Regions from separate parts of the Pseudomonas sp. GW822-FHT06D10 genome, predicted to be linked through region 1. Evidence: riboswitches for the same ligand, from Rfam matches in the RefSeq annotation. Region 1 holds a riboswitch; the other holds the start of a gene.
The links. Region 1 has a riboswitch for cobalamin ahead of cobO (cob(I)yrinic acid a,c-diamide adenosyltransferase). Riboswitches for the same ligand answer to the same signal wherever they lie in the genome.

Region 1 (7,830 bases):
AGGTGATACTCCACCAGATCCGCCAGACGCTCGATATCGCGTTCACGCAAGGCGTGGTAATCCACCTCCTGCACCGCTTCGAGCCCGGCCCAGCGCAACAGCGCACTGCAGGCCGCAGGGGTTTCGAACAGACCGTGCAGGTAGGTGCCGAGGATCTGCCCGTCGGCGCTGCAGGCGCCATCGCTGCGACCGTCGTCCAGTTGCACGGCGGCAAGCTCCAGGGCCGGCCCGCGAGTGACCCCGGCGTGAATTTCATAACCACTGACAGCGGCATTCTCCAGGCTCAGGCGACCGCTGACGTTACGCAGCTGCTTCTCTTCTTCGAGCACGGTTTCAAATGCCAGCAGGCCCAGGCCGGGGCTGGAGCCCGCAGCGCCTTCGAGCCCGAGCGGGTCATGCACCTGCTCGCCAAGCATTTGCAGGCCTCCACAGATGCCCAGCACTTTGCCGCCGTAGCGCAGGTGGCGGGCAACCGCCCGATCCCAGCCGTTGCTGCGCAGGTAGGCCAGATCGCCCCGTACGCTTTTCGAGCCGGGGAGGATGATCAGATCGGCAGCAGGAATCGCCTGGCCGGGGCCGATGAATTGCAAGTCGACCTGAGGATGCAGGCGCAACGGATCGAAATCCGTGTGATTGCTGATGCGCGGCAGCACCGGCACCACCACCTTGAGCAACTGTTCGACCTTACCCACCTGGCGCTGGTCGATACCGTCCTCGGCTTCCAGGTGCAGGTCCAGGACATAGGGCAGCACGCCGATCACCGGCTTGCCGGTGCGGGCCTCCAGCCAGTCCAGGCCCGGTTGCAGCAACGCCAGGTCGCCACGAAAGCGGTTGATGATGAAGCCCTTTACCCGGGCCTGCTCACTGGGAGACAGCAGTTCCAGGGTGCCCACCAAATGGGCGAAGACTCCACCGCGGTTGATGTCGGCGATCAGCAGCACCGGGCAGTCCACCGCCTCGGCAAAGCCCATGTTGGCAATATCGCCGGCCCGCAGGTTGATCTCCGCCGGCGAGCCGGCGCCTTCCACCATCACCACCTGATAAGCGCTTTTCAGGCGCTCATGGGAAGCCAGTACGGCCTGCATGGCGATGGCCTTGTAGTCGTGATAGGCCACCGCGTTCATGCTGGTCACGGCGCGGCCGTGAATGATTACCTGAGAGCCGGTATCGCTGTTGGGCTTGAGCAGCACCGGGTTCATGTCGGTGTGGGGCGCCAGATTGGCCGCCTGGGCCTGGACGGCCTGGGCCCTACCGATCTCGCCGCCATCGGCAGTCACCGCACTGTTGAGGGCCATGTTCTGGGGCTTGAACGGCACCACGCTGACACCCTGGCGCCGCAGCCAACGGCACAGGGCCGTCACCAGGGTGCTCTTGCCGGCATCCGAGGTGGTGCCTTGAACCATCAGAGTGCTCATGGATATTCCTTGCGATAGGCCTGCAGCGCCTGTTCCAGGCGATCCCAATCGGCCTCCTCGGCGGGCAGGCCGAAGCGCAGGCTGCTGTTATGGGTAAACAGCCGCAGGAGAATGCCGCGGCGCGCCATGAAGTGATAAAGCGATTCGGCCTCGGCACTGATCAGCCACTGAAACAGCGCACAACCGCCCTGGGGCTTGAGACCATGGCGCTCGAGGACTTCAACCAAACGCTCGCTCGCCGCTTCGCTGCGCAACCTTTGCCGGGCGTGCCCCTGGGTATCGCGCAGGCAGGCCTGCCCCACCACCCGGGTCGGCCCGCTGACCGCCCAGGGTCCGACCTGCTCCGCCAGCAGTTTGAGCAGCCGGCGCTCGGCCAGGACAAAACCCAGGCGTACTCCGGCCAGACCAAAGAACTTGCCGAACGAACGCAACACAATCAGCCCCACCTGATGGGCGTGGCGGGCCAGGCTCAGGTGCGGGGTGTTATCCATGAAGGCTTCGTCCACCACCAGCCAGCCGCCACGCTGAGCCAGGCGCGCGTGCCAGTCCAGCAGGCGCTCCGGGGTCAGGCTCAGTCCGGTAGGGTTGTTCGGGTTGACCACCACCAGCACATCGAGGCTGTCGAGGAAGAAATCCACTTCCTGCTCCAGCACTTCGCGTACCCGGTAGCCGCTGCGGCGCCAGGCTTCGGCATGTTCGGCATAACAGGGCGACAGCACACCGACCTTGCCCGCTCGACGCAAGCGCGGCAGCAACTGGATTGCTGCCTGGGAGCCGGCCACCGGCAGCACTTCACTGGCGCCGTAGTATTCGCGGGCCGCCTGTTCCAGTCCGTCATCGGTTTCCGGCAGGCGCGCCCAGGCACGCAGCGCAATGGGCGGCAGGGGAAACGGCCAGGGCGCCAACCCGCTGGACAAGTCCAGCCAGGCATCTTCGGCAATCCCGTATTGCTCGGCCGCCTTGCGCAGTCGTCCGCCGTGCTCAAGCATAGAATTCAGCCCCCAGGCAAAGAATCAGCAGCCACAGCCAGACACCCCGCTGCACCAGCTGCCAGCCACGATCAATGGAACCGGCACTGGCCGGCTCGCCTTCACCCAGTTGCGGGCGCTGATGCAGCTCACCGTGATAAATCGCTGCGCCACCCAGCTCCACTCCCAGGGCGCCCGCCCCGGCCGCCATCACCGGGCCAGCATTCGGGCTGTCCCAGGTCGGGCCCTGGCGGTGCCAGCACTTGAGTGCCAGCCGGGTCTTGCCCAGCAAGGCGTAAGTCAGGGCCACCAGGCGCGCGGGAATGTAATTGAGCAGGTCGTCAATCTTCGCCGCAGCCCAGCCAAAGCGTTCGAAGCGCTCGTTGCGGTAGCCCCACATCGCATCCAGGGTATTGCTCAGACGGTAGAGCACCACCCCGGGCGCGCCGGCCACGGCAAACCAGAACAGCGCGGCGAACACCGCGTCGCTGCCGTTTTCCAGCACCGATTCGGTGGCCGCGCGGGCCACTTCGGTGGCGTCCAGTTCACTGGTCTGGCGACTCACCAGAAACCCCACCCGGCGGCGCGCTTCTTCCAGATCGTCACTGCGCAACGCCTGGGCCACCGGCTCCACATGCTCGCCGAGGCTGCGCAGGCCCAAGGCGCAGTACAACGCCAGGATTTCCACCAGCCAGCCGACGTAGGGCAACCAGGACAGCGCTGTGGCCACCAGGGTCAGGGGCACCACCGCCAGCACCCAGGCGGTGACGCCATGGCTGCGCCAGCCACGGCCGGCGGAGTTGAAACGTTGCTCGATACGATCGGCCACACGGCCGAACGCCACCAGCGGATGCCAGCGCCTGGGTTCGCCCAGCAGCGCATCCAGCGCGACCCCGGCGACACTCAGCAAGGCCACACTCATTGACTCACTCCCCAGTAATTCTCATACAACAACTCACTCAGCGGCCGCGGTTGCGCCCAGCCTTCCAGGGCCAGCATCGGCGCCGGGTAGAATTCGGTGACCGGGCCCAGGCACAGCACGGCCACGGGCTTGGCACCTGCCGGCAGCCCCAGCAGATCGGCCAGGGCCTGAGGATCGAACAAAGACACCCACCCCATTCCCAAGCCTTCGCTGCGGGCCGCCAGCCACAGGTTCTGGATGGCGCAGGACAGGGACGCCAGGTCCATCTCCGGCAGGGTCCGACGGCCGAAGATGTGTCGTTCGCGGTCATCCATCAAGGCGGCCACCAGCACCTCGGCACAATCGTTGATGCCTTCGACCTTGAGCTTCATGAACTCGTCGGAACGCTCACCCAGGGCTTGGGCGGTGCGCACCCGCTCCACCTCCACCAACTGCTGGATGTGCTTGCGCAACAGGCGGTCGCTGATGCGAATAAAACGCCAGGGCTGCATCAACCCGACACTGGGCGCCTGATGCGCTGCTTCCAGCAAGCGCCGCAACACTGCCGGCTCGACACTGCCACCCGCGAAATGACGCATGTCGCGGCGCTCGGCGATGGCCCGGTAGACCCCCTCGCGCTGCGCCTCAGAGAACCCCTGCTCACTCACCCGCCACGCCCTCGGCTAAAACCGGCTCAACAGGCGCGCCCGGCGCAAACAACGCCGCCACCGCCGCCGGATTGGACGGGAAATAGAAGTGCACATAAGAGGCCGTCATCCGTCCCTGGCGATACACCGCTTCCGCGCCGCGCCCGCCGTTGGGGCTGAGCCCACGGGCGATGGGCAGCAGCTCGGTGCTGGTCAGGGAATGGTGATAGGTGTGGCCGCGCAGACTGCCTTCGGGCAAATCCACCGCCTGCAAGGCCAGTGCCGCCAGGCGCTTCTGCATTACCGCATCTCCGGGCAGCAGGCCCAGGAGCTCGGCACGCTGGCCTTCGACATCGGTCAGGGAGTCCAGCAGGTAGAGCATGCCGCCGCACTCGGCGAGCAGCGGCTTGCCGGCCGCGTGATGGGCACGAATGGCCTGCAGCATGCTGCTGTTGCGGGCCAGGGCCTGATGGTGCAATTCGGGATAGCCGCCGGGCAGGTACAGGCTGTCCGCGTCGGGCAGCTGGGTATCGTGGATCGGCGAGAAGAAGCTCAACTGCGCCCCCATGGCTCGCAACAGATCGAGGCTGGCGCCATAGGTGAAGGCAAACGCCTCGTCCCGCGCCACGGCAATCCGCACGCCCTTGAGCAGCGGCGCGCAAGCCACCGGCGTGGGTGCGGCAAAACTCACCGCTGGCGGCAGTTCCACCTGGCAACTGCTGGCCAGGGCCTCGGCGGCGGCATCCAGGCGCAGGTCCAGATCATTCAACTCGCTGGCCTGCACCAGCCCCAGATGGCGGCTGGGCAGCTCGATATCGGTTTCCCGGGACAAGGCGCCATACCAGCGCAAGCCTTCCGTCAGGCTGCCTTCCAGCAACTGCGCATGGCGCAGGGTACCAACCCGGTTGGCCAGCACCCCGGCAAACGGCAGGTCCGGCTGGTAGCGCGCCAGGCCCAAAGCCAGGGCGCCGAAGGTCTGGGCCATGGCGGTGCCATCGATCACCCCCAGCACCGGCACGCCGAAATGCCGCGCCAGATCGGCGCTGGAAGGGGTGCCATCGAACAGGCCCATGACCCCTTCGATCAGAATCAGGTCGGCCTCTCCCGCCGCCTCCCAGAGCAGACGGCGGCTTTCCTGCTCGCCCACCATCCACATGTCCAACTGGTACACCGCGGCACCACTGGCGCGCTCAAGAATCATCGGGTCGAGAAAATCCGGGCCGCACTTGAAGACCCGGACCTTGCGCCCCTGGTTGCGGTGCAAGCGGGCCAGGGCCGCGGTCACCGTGGTCTTGCCCTGGCCGGAAGCCGGTGCGGCGATCAACACTGCCGGGCAATGACGAACATCAGTCATGAATTCACGCTCACAGCTCGACACCTTTCTGCGCCTTGATCCCGGCCTGGAAGGCGTGCTTGACCATGCCCATCTCGGTCACGGTATCGGCCAGCTCGATCATCTCCGGCTTGGCGCCGCGACCGGTCACTACCACATGCTGCATGGGCGGACGGGCCTGCAGGTCACTGAGCACCTGATCCAGGTCCAGGTAGCCGTGCTTGAGGGCAATGTTCAGCTCGTCGAGCACCACCAGGCCAATATCCGGGTTGCTCAGCAACTCCCTGGAAACCGCCCAGGCGGCTTCAGCCGCAGCGATATCGCGCTGGCGATCCTGGGTTTCCCAAGTAAAGCCTTCGCCCATCACGTGAAAGCGCACCTGCTCGGGGAAACGCCGGAAGAACAGTTCTTCGCCGGTGCTGTTACGCCCCTTGATGAACTGCACCACGCCACACTGCATGCCGTGGCCCATGGACCGCGCCAGCATGCCGAAGGCCGAGCTGCTCTTGCCCTTGCCGTTGCCGGTCAATACCAGCAGCAGGCCGCATTCGTTGGGCGAGTTGGCAATGCGTTCATCGATCACGGCTTTTTTGCGCAACATGCGCGCCAGATGGCGCTCGTCACGATCGGGGGATTCACTCATGGGGCAGCTCTCCGTTGGGGCTGGGGAACGGGGGGCAGGGAAAAGGAACAGACGGCGCTAGCCTGGCATCGCCCACCGTGATGCCGTTGGATGGATCAGGCCGGTCTCCGGGCTCATGAGCGGCATGGCTGCCGGACTGCGCGCCTTCCCGTGTCATTGACACAGTGGCGTCAGGCGCAGTCTTGACTCATCTACCGTTGCGGGGGCAGCGCCGGAATCGTCGTCGGCTCCATCACTGGAACAGACCCTGACCGGCTTCCCTGTTTCACTCTGTCGGCCACGGGCCACAGAGCACCTGAAACAAGTCGCGAAGGTTAGAGGGTTGGGGGTGGAGCGTCAATTAAAGCCGGCCGTCGCCCCCAGCACAAAACTGCACTGCATCAATAAACTGACGCCAATCTTGTGCCACACTCAGAGCAATGATATCAAATAGCCACTTTTCAGCGCCCCAGGCGCCAACCACACAACAATAAGGGGTGAGTTCGATGCAAGGCATGATCATCAGCAATCCGAAGCTGGAATTCCTGCGCCCGATGCTGGAACGCTGGTTCGATTGCATCGATCGCTACAACGCGGTTCGCGGCGATAACGAAACGCCCTACTGGTTCGACGAGCAGGCCAATCTCGGGCTGCTCAGCGCGTCGGCCTGGATGGCCGAGATGGTCAGCCTGGAACACAGCCCCAGCAGGAAACAGCAGGAAGAAGGTGCGCGCAACGCCCGCACCGACCTGTACCTGGCCACCAAGGAAGAGCGCGCCTACATCCACGCCACCCAGCGCTGGCCAAGGGTCAACAGCCTGAACCTGACCCAGGCACTGCTGGACGTTGCCCAGGATGCAAAAAAGATCAGCTACGCCAGCGACCTGAGACTGGGTTGCCTGTTCGTTGCCCCACAAAAATCCCAGCACAGCGCTACGCCGGAAGAGCTCCAGGACATGCTCGACGAACTGCAGAAAGAGCACTGCTGCGCCGTGGCCTGGTACTTCCCCTACGCGTATCGCAAGCTGCACAACGAGGCCGGCCACTACCACCCGGGCGTCGCCGTGCTCTTCAAGGAGGCCCGCTGATCAGGCGGAACCATCGACTGGCTATGCTTCTCTATGACTACGACGTCCGTGCACTCATAGGGAAATTCGCATGCTCAAGCTTCAGCACAGCCTACTGATCGCCATCGCCGCCGGCCTCGCCGCCTGCGGCGAAACTTCCAGCCTGCAGGTGTCCGACGGCACCGGCCCCAACCCCAAGCTGCCGGAACCCAACCCGACGCTGATCCCCACGGTCAACATCGCCCCCGCCATCGGCTGGCCGCAAGGCGCAAAACCCCAGGCCGCGGCCGGCACCCAGGTCAAGGCTTTCGCCGAGAACCTCGACCATCCACGCTGGCTCTACGTCCTGCCCAATGGCGATGTGCTGGTGGCGGAAACCAACGCCCCGCCCAAACCGGATGACAGCCAGGGCATTCGCGGCTGGATCGCCGGCAAGGTCATGGGCCGTGCCGGGGCGGCCGTGCCCAGCGCCAACCGCATCACCCTGCTAAGGGACCAGGATCACGATGGCGTGGCGGAGACCCGCACAGTGTTTCTGGAGAACCTCAATTCGCCCTTTGGCATGACTCTGGTGGGCAATGACCTGTATGTGGCCGATACCGACAAGCTACTGCGCTTTCCCTACCAGAGCGGCGACACCCAGATCAGCGCAGCCGCCACCAAGGTGGTCGACCTGCCCGGCGGCACCCTCAACCATCACTGGACCAAGAACGTCATCGCCAGCAAGGACGGCAGCAAGCTCTACGTCACCGTGGGCTCCAACAGCAACGTCGGCGAAAACGGCCTGGACAAGGAGCAAGGCCGGGCGGCGATCTGGGAGGTGGACCGTGAAAGCGGCCAGCACCGCCTGTTCGCCACCGGCCTGCGCAACCCCAAT
Region 2 (7,830 bases), on a different contig from region 1:
GAACGACGACGTGGGCAGCGTGCTCAGCCTGTGGCTGGCCTATCGCGACAAGCGCAACGAGTACGAGGCCCTGCGCCGCGATTCCTATGCCGATTCGCCGGCGCCCAGCTGGTCGACCCTGTGGGCCGGCAACGACAACGCGCTGCTGAGCATCTTCCGCCACTTCGACAGCGCCTCGGTGACCAAGGGCCTGATCGGCGAAGTGCCACAGACGATGTGGCTGTTCGACTACCCGCTGCTGGAGCGCACCTACTATCAATTGGCGGTGAACTTCGACGTGTTCGGCAACGTCTCCCACCAGGCCCAGACCCGGTTGTACTTCGACCTGATCCGCAATGGCGCGGAGCAGAACTTCCTGCGCCTGATGCCCGCCGGCACCCGCGAGGATTTCCTCGACGATTGGTACCAGAACAGCGGCAAGTTCAAGATGTGGCTGGATTACGAGTCCATCGACGACGACAAGCGCAGCGCGCTGAAGCTCGACCTCAAGGACCCGAAAAAGGACTTCGCCAACCAACTGCTGGCCCGCTATGGCGACCTCAACGCCAAGCCGGATCCGATCAACCGCTGTGACAGCGCCTACTGCTCACGCCCGAACATCGACCCGGCGCTGCAGGATGCCGAGCAGGCCCTGAGCCGCCTGGCATCGCGCCCGGCGGCGGGCCTCAAGGTCATCGAGCAGTTGCCGGAGGCGACCTTGCTGCGTGTCCAGACCACCAGCGGCAAGCGCGAGTTCTACAGCATGCTGCGCAACCGCGCCCACAGCAACGTGGCCTTCATGCTCGGCGAGTCGCTGCGCTACCAGCCGGGGCTGGACACCCTGACCATATTCCCGGGGATACTCAGCAGCTATCCGAACTTCATGTTCAACGTACCGGCCGGGCAAGTGCCGGAGTTCGTCGACGCCATGCAGGCGGCCCGGGACGCCGCCAGCTTCGAGAAGATCGTCGAGCGCTGGGGCATCCGCCGCAGCCATCCGCAGTTCTGGCAGTACTTCCATGACCAGACCCGCTACCTGCAGGAAACCGACCCGGTGGAAGCCGGGGTCCTGGACATGAACCGTTACGAAAACCTCTGACATAGAGCTGTCATCGCCCCCGGACTGCGCCTTGGCGCGGCCCGGGGACGCTCTATACCAAAGTCTATCCCGACAAAAATACTAGGACTTTGTCAGCGGCTTGGATTGGCGTAAACTGCGCCCACGTCTGCGAGGAACCACCATGAGCGCCATAACCATTACCGACGCCGCCCACGATTATCTGGCTGATCTGCTATCCAAGCAGAACACCCCGGGGATTGGCATCCGCATCTTCATCACCCAGCCAGGGACTCAGTACGCCGAGACCTGCATCGCCTATTGCAAGCCGGGCGAAGAGAAACCCGAAGACAAGGCCCTGGGCCTGAAAAGCTTCACCGCCTACATCGACGCCTTCAGCGAAGGTTTCCTCGATGATGCGGTGGTCGACTACGCCACCGACCGCATGGGCGGCCAGCTGACCATCAAGGCGCCCAACGCCAAGGTGCCGATGGTCAATGCCGACAGCCCGGTCAACGAGCGCATCAACTACTACCTGCAAACCGAGATCAACCCGGGGCTGGCCAGCCACGGCGGCCAGGTCAGCCTGATCGACGTGGTCGAGGACGGCATTGCCGTGTTGCAGTTCGGCGGCGGTTGCCAGGGCTGCGGCCAGGCCGACGTGACCTTGAAGGAAGGCATCGAGCGCACCCTGCTCGAGCGCATTCCGGAGCTCAAGGGCGTACGTGACGTCACCGACCACACGCAGAAAGAAAACGCCTACTACTAAGGCGTTCGCTGCGACTTGAAAAAACGGCGCCCCGTGAGCGCCGTTTTTTTATGCCCCCAAGCCAGCTCCCCCCAAAAGCCTCCGTAGGAGCCGGCTTGCCGGCGAAAGGGCCCTAGAGCCTTGCACCAATTCCCAGATCGCCTTCGCTGGCAAGCCAGCTCCCGCAAAGGGGGTCAAGGGCGGTAGAGGTGGGCGTGCCCGGCGCGGTACAGCGACGATTCGCTGAATGCATCCGTGGCCAGCACCCGGCCCACCAGGATCAGTGCCGTGCGCCGAAAACCCTTGGCCGCCACCTGGTCGACGATGTCCGCCAGGGTTCCCAGGGCCCAGTCCTGATCCGGCCAGGTGGCGCGGTGCACCACTGCAATCGGGCAGTCTGCGCCGTAGTGGGGCAGCAACTCGGCAACGATCTTCGGCAGGTTATTGACCCCCAGGTGAATGGCCATGGTGGCGCCGTGGGCCGCCAGGCTGGCGAAATCCTCGCCGGCAGGCATCGCGGTCTTGTCCGCGTAGCGGGTAAGAATCACGCTCTGGGAGACGTCCGGCAGGGTCAGTTCGGCCCCCAGCAGGGCAGCGCAGGCGGCGGTGGCGGTGACCCCGGGGATGATCTCGAAGGGGATGCCCAGCTCCCGCAGGCAGCGGATCTGCTCGCCGATGGCGCCATACAGGCTCGGGTCGCCGGAATGTACCCGGGCCACGTCCTGGCCCCGGGCATGGGCCTGCTTGATGGCCTCGATGATCTGCTCCAGGTGCAGTTCGGCGCTATTGATCACCCGCTCCGCGCGGTGCCCGTCGAGCACTGCCTGGGGGACCAGGGAGCCGGCGTAGATGATCACCGGGCAACGATGGATCAGGCGCTGGCCCTTGACGGTGATCAGTTCCGGGTCGCCGGGGCCGGCGCCGATGAAATAGACAGTCATGGCTGTGTCCTGTGAAAAAAGGTCGGGAGCCGTGCTTCAGATGAAGATTGCTCATGATCGAAGGTGGGGATTATCGGGGATTCTACCGGGCGGCGACCAATGCCAGGGTGGCCTGGGCGTATTTTTGCCGGGGAACAAGCAGTGTGGCCGGGCCGGGTGACAGCTGTTCGGCCAGGGCCAGGGCAGCACTTTCGGCCACGCCGTAGCAGCCGGTACGTTCGAAGGCGATCTGTGAACGGTGGCTCAGGCGCAGGGCAAAGGGGGCGAGCTGGCCGCTGCTGAAACAGGTCAGCGGCAGTTGCAGTTGCTCCGCCAGTTGCAGCAGGCCGGGTTCGTTGCGCTTGAGGTCGATGCTGGCCAGGGCCAGGACCTGCCGGGCCTGCCACTGGTGCGCCGCCAGGACCTGGTCGAGCAAGGCGCGCAGCGTGGTCACCGGGCAGCCTTTCTGGCAGCCCAGGCCGACCACCAGGGTCGGCGCTGCGCTCACTTCGATCATGCCGAGTACTGGCCCGCGCTCTTGCGCCGGAACAACCAGGCGCTGATCAGCCCGAGGGCCAGCCAGAAGGCCGCATTGGTCAGTTGCGAGGCGATCTTGAATTGCGCTTCCAGTTCTTCCGGGGCCAGCATCGAATGCACTTCCGGCTGCGGCGCGCCGATCACGTGGGGTACGGCGATGATGGCCGCGCCCAGGACCTTCAGCAGCCAGTTGCGGGCGAACACGATCAGGGCAATGCCCACAGCGGTGGAGGCGGCGGTGCCGACCCACCAGATCTGCCGCTGTGCCAGGTCGGCTGCGGCGGTGCCCGGCAGTTCCGGCGGCAGGCCCAGGGTCGGCGCCAGGCAGAAGGTGGCATAGCCGGCCAGGCCCCAGAGCAGGCCCTGGGACGTGCGGTTCGGCGCGCGCAGGGTGTAGAGGCCGGCCAGCATCAGGGCGAAGCCCACGGCCACCACCAGGTTGCCTCCGGTGGTGGACAGCACGCGCTGCCAACCGTCTTCCGGCTCCCAGGCTTCGGCATCGTGGCTGTGGGCGGCCATGGCGCCTTCGGCGTGCTCATGGACTTCGGCCGCGGGGGCCTTTTCATAGGTTTCCGCCTGCAGGATCAGCGGGGCGACCCAGAAGCTTTGCAGCAGGGTCAGCAGCAGGGCGGCCAAGAGGCCGGTGAAACCTGCGGTTTGCGCGATACGCTTGATCATGTCGGCAGGTCTCAATGGCAAGGGAAGGCGGCGCTGTGGCGGGTGTCGTGGGCCGCGTTGTGCACCGCCTCGATGTGGGAGAAGCCGGCGAAGTACACCAGGCACGCGCCGAGGATCGAGGCGCCGATGGCGGCCACCAGGCGCTGGCTCAGGGTGGAGGTCGTGCTGGCGGAGTGGCTGGTGCTGCTGATGATCGACATGGCGCTTCCCTCTGGAGTGTCAGCGGGGTAGAGGCGCAGGAAAACCCCGCGTGATGGCCACGCAGGGTTTGCAACAGCGCCCGCCCACCGCGGGTTGTTATGTAAGTGTTGCGGGCCGGTCTCCGGGCTTGCGAGGGGCAGGGCTGTGTCATGCCGTACCGGCAAGTGTCGCCTTCCCATGCCTTGGCACAGTGGATCTGACACTTCGCTCGCTTACCGTTGCGGGGGCAGCACCGGACTGGCCACGGCTTTTTAGTTAAGCACGTGATTCACCGGTTTCCCGTTTCACCCTGTAAAGGGCACCCGTAACAAGGTGTGTAGGAGATCATGGGCGGGGCAGGGGCGTCAATTGCCGTGACCGCTGCGCAGGTGTGCGCCGCGCTGGTGCAAGGTTCAATGGCTCTTTCGCCGGCAAGCCGGCTGCTACGGGCGCATTGTCGATTGACCGTCCCCCTGGCTCTGCGTAGCCTTGCGCTTTCGAGGTTCTTCGGCCACGGGTCGAAGCTAAGAAGGGAACGCGGTCGATGCCGCGGCTGCCCCCGCAACTGTGAAGGGTTCGATTGCTGCAAGGCCACTGCATGGGCGTCGACGACGCCGGTGGGAAGGCGCAGCAATCGCCGGTCCGACGACTGGCAAGCCCTCAGCCAGGAGACCTGCCTCGATCCAAGATTCTCACTACAACCGGGCGGGGTGATCCGGTGGCGAAATCTCCGCGCGCCCGGCGTTGTGGTTCTCGTCCCGTTTGCCCGCCTCCTTTTGCCAAAGGGCATCCGATGAAAACACTGGCCAAACTTCCCGTCACCATCGTCACCGGCTTCCTCGGCTCGGGCAAAACCACCCTGTTGCGGCACATGCTGGACAATGCCCAGGGCCGGCGCATTGCGGTGATCGTCAACGAATTCGGCGAGCTGGGCATCGACGGCGAAATCCTCAAGCAATGCGCCATCGGCTGCACCGAGGAAGAGGCCAGCGGCCGAGTCTACGAGCTGGCCAACGGTTGCCTGTGCTGCACCGTGCAGGAGGAGTTCTTCCCGGTGATGCGCGAACTGGTGGCGCGCCGTGGCGACCTGGACCACATCCTCATCGAGACCTCCGGCCTGGCGCTGCCCAAGCCTCTGGTCCAGGCCTTCCAGTGGCCGGAAATCCGCAGTGCCTGCACCGTCGATGCGGTGATCACCGTGGTCGACAGCCCGGCCGTGGCCGCCGGCACCTTCGCCGCCTTCCCCGATCAAGTGGACGCCCAGCGCAAGCTCGACCCCAACCTGGACCACGAATCGCCGCTGCATGAGCTGTTCGCCGACCAGCTGTCCAGCGCCGACCTGGTGATCCTCAACAAGACCGACCTGATCAGCCCCGAAGACCTGGCCAAGGTGCGCCTGGAAGTGGCCGAGGAGCTGCCGTCGGCGGTCAAGGTCATCGAAGCCAGCAGCGGTCGCCTGCCCCTGGATGTGCTGCTGGGCCTGGGTGCCGGTTCCGAGGAACACATCGACGGCCGCCACAGCCACCACGACCATCACCATGACGGCGATGACGATCACGACGACCACGATCACGACGCCTTCGATTCCATCTCCATCGAGCTGCCCCAGGCCGACGAAAGCCTGCTGCTGGACGCCCTGACCCAACTGGTGGTCAAGCACGGCATCCTGCGGGTCAAGGGTTTTGCCGCGATCCCCAACAAGCCGATGCGTTTGCTGATCCAGGGCGTGGGCACGCGCTTCGACAAGCACTTCGACCGCAAGTGGGGCGCCGACGAGGCCCGTACCACGCGTCTGGTGCTGATCGGCCAGGAACTGGACGCCGCCCAGCTCGAAGCGCAACTGCGCGCCGCCCTCAGCGTCTAAGCCATGCACCTGCTCAGGACCCAGCCCGGCGGTTTCGTGTCGGATGACAACATTGCCGACCTGGGACAAACCCCCGCCGAGCTGGTGATCCTGTGCAGCGGCGATTCCAGCCTGGCGCTGCTGGCGGACGCCGCCGAGCAATTGCCCGAGGACTACCCCAGCTTTCGCCTGGCCAATCCGATGCAGGTGCAGAACCACGCCTCGGTGGATCTGTATGTGGACCAGGTGCTGCGCCACGCCAAGGTCATCCTGATTTCCCTGCACGGTGGCATCGCCTACTGGCGCTACGGCGTCGAGCAGTTGGTGGAGCTGTCCAGGCGCGGGGTGCAGTTGATCCTGGTGCCGGGGGACGACCGCCCGGACCCGGAACTCAGCGACTTGAGCACGGTGGCTGCCGGCGAACGCGACCGCCTGTGGCAGTTTTTGCGCCAGGGCGGGCGCGACAACGCGCTGAATTTCTACCGCTGCCTGGCCAGCGGCCTGTTGGGGCGCGACTACCCCTGGAGCGAACCGCAGGCCCTGCCACGCACGGCGATCTACCACCCGCACAAAAGCCAGGCTGCCCTCAGTGACTGGCAGGCCGACTGGCAGCCGGGGCAAGCCGTGGCGGCGCTGCTGTTCTACCGCTCCCACCTGCAGGCGGCCAACACCGGATTTATCGACCTGTTCTGCCAGCGCTTGCTGGCGGCGGGCCTCAACCCCTTGCCGATAGCGGTGGCCAGCCTCAAGGAGCCCGGCTGCCTGAGCCAGGTGGAAGACTGGCTGGATGAAACCGCGGCCGGGGTGATCCTCAATACCACCGGCTTTGCCCAGTCCAGCCCCGAAGCCCCGCACCTGCGGCCGTTCCGCCGCAATATCCCGGTGATCCAGGCGATCTGCGCCCAGGACAACGAACCGGGCTGGCGTGACAGTGAGCAAGGCCTGGGGCCGCGGGACCTGGCCATGCACATCGCCTTGCCGGAATTGGACGGGCGCATCATCAGCCGGCCCATCAGCTTCAAGGACCTGGCCTGGCGCAGCGAGCGCAGCCAGTCGGACGTGGTCTGCTATCGCGGCCAGCCCGAACGCATGGATTTCGTCGCCGAACTGGCCCGGCGCTGGGTCGAACTGGGGCGCCTGGACAACGGCCACAAGCGCGTGGCCCTGGTACTGGCCAACTACCCGACCCGGGACGGGCGCATCGGCAACGGCGTGGGCCTGGACACCCCGGCAGCGGCGCTGAACATCCTCAAGGCACTGCACGCCGAAGGCTATCCGCTGCCGGCCGAACTGCCCGCCAGCGGCACCGAGTTGATCCAGCAGTTGCTGGGCGGGGTCAGCAACGACCTGGACAGCCTGGACCAGCGCCCCTGCCAGCAAAGCCTGGCCATGGCCGACTACCTGACGCTGTTCCAGGCCCTGCCCGAAGCCAACCGCCAAGCGGTGCTGGCGCGCTGGGGCACACCGCAGCAAGACCCGATGTGCCGCGACGGGCGGATGATGATCGCCGGCCTGCGCTTTGGCCTGACCTTCGTCGGTATCCAGCCGGCCCGGGGTTACCAGGTGGACCCCAGCGCGGTCTACCACGACCCGGACCTGGTGCCGCCCCATGGCTACCTGGCGTTCTACTTCTGGCTGCGCCAGGCCTACGGCGCCCACGCGCTGATCCATGTCGGCAAGCACGGTAACCTGGAATGGCTACCGGGCAAGGGCGTGGGGCTTTCCGAGCAATGCTGGCCGGATGCGCTGCTGGGGCCGTTGCCGAACATCTACCCCTTTATCGTCAACGACCCGGGGGAGGGCGCCCAGGCCAAGCGCCGCACCCAGGCGGTGATCATCGATCACCTGATGCCGCCCCTGACCCGCGCCGAGACCTATGGCCCGCTGC

Region 2: it holds a riboswitch for cobalamin, as region 1 does, so the genes downstream of both, AC1RL5_RS00970 (CbtB domain-containing protein) here and cobO (cob(I)yrinic acid a,c-diamide adenosyltransferase) in region 1, are expected to answer to the same signal.

The regions. Positions count from the first base shown of each region.
Region 1 covers NZ_JBXALN010000006.1:412,909-420,738, reverse strand. The annotation lists gene AC1RL5_RS22615 (cobyric acid synthase) at 1-1,415, opposite strand, end outside; gene cobD (threonine-phosphate decarboxylase CobD) at 1,412-2,404, opposite strand; gene cbiB (adenosylcobinamide-phosphate synthase CbiB) at 2,397-3,305, opposite strand; gene bluB (5,6-dimethylbenzimidazole synthase) at 3,302-3,952, opposite strand; gene AC1RL5_RS22595 (cobyrinic acid a,c-diamide synthase CobB) at 3,945-5,285, opposite strand; gene cobO (cob(I)yrinic acid a,c-diamide adenosyltransferase) at 5,296-5,907, opposite strand; cobalamin riboswitch at 5,989-6,221, opposite strand; gene AC1RL5_RS22585 (hypothetical protein) at 6,393-6,974, shown strand; gene AC1RL5_RS22580 (PQQ-dependent sugar dehydrogenase) at 7,045-7,830, shown strand, end outside.
Region 2 covers NZ_JBXALN010000001.1:196,116-203,945, forward strand. The annotation lists gene AC1RL5_RS00945 (fatty acid cis/trans isomerase) at 1-1,078, shown strand, start outside; gene nfuA (Fe-S biogenesis protein NfuA) at 1,221-1,805, shown strand; gene cobM (precorrin-4 C(11)-methyltransferase) at 1,979-2,725, opposite strand; gene AC1RL5_RS00960 (cobalamin biosynthesis protein) at 2,808-3,221, opposite strand; gene AC1RL5_RS00965 (CbtA family protein) at 3,218-3,919, opposite strand; gene AC1RL5_RS00970 (CbtB domain-containing protein) at 3,931-4,119, opposite strand; cobalamin riboswitch at 4,216-4,441, opposite strand; cobalamin riboswitch at 4,583-4,794, shown strand; gene cobW (cobalamin biosynthesis protein CobW) at 4,893-5,963, shown strand; gene cobN (cobaltochelatase subunit CobN) at 5,967-7,830, shown strand, end outside.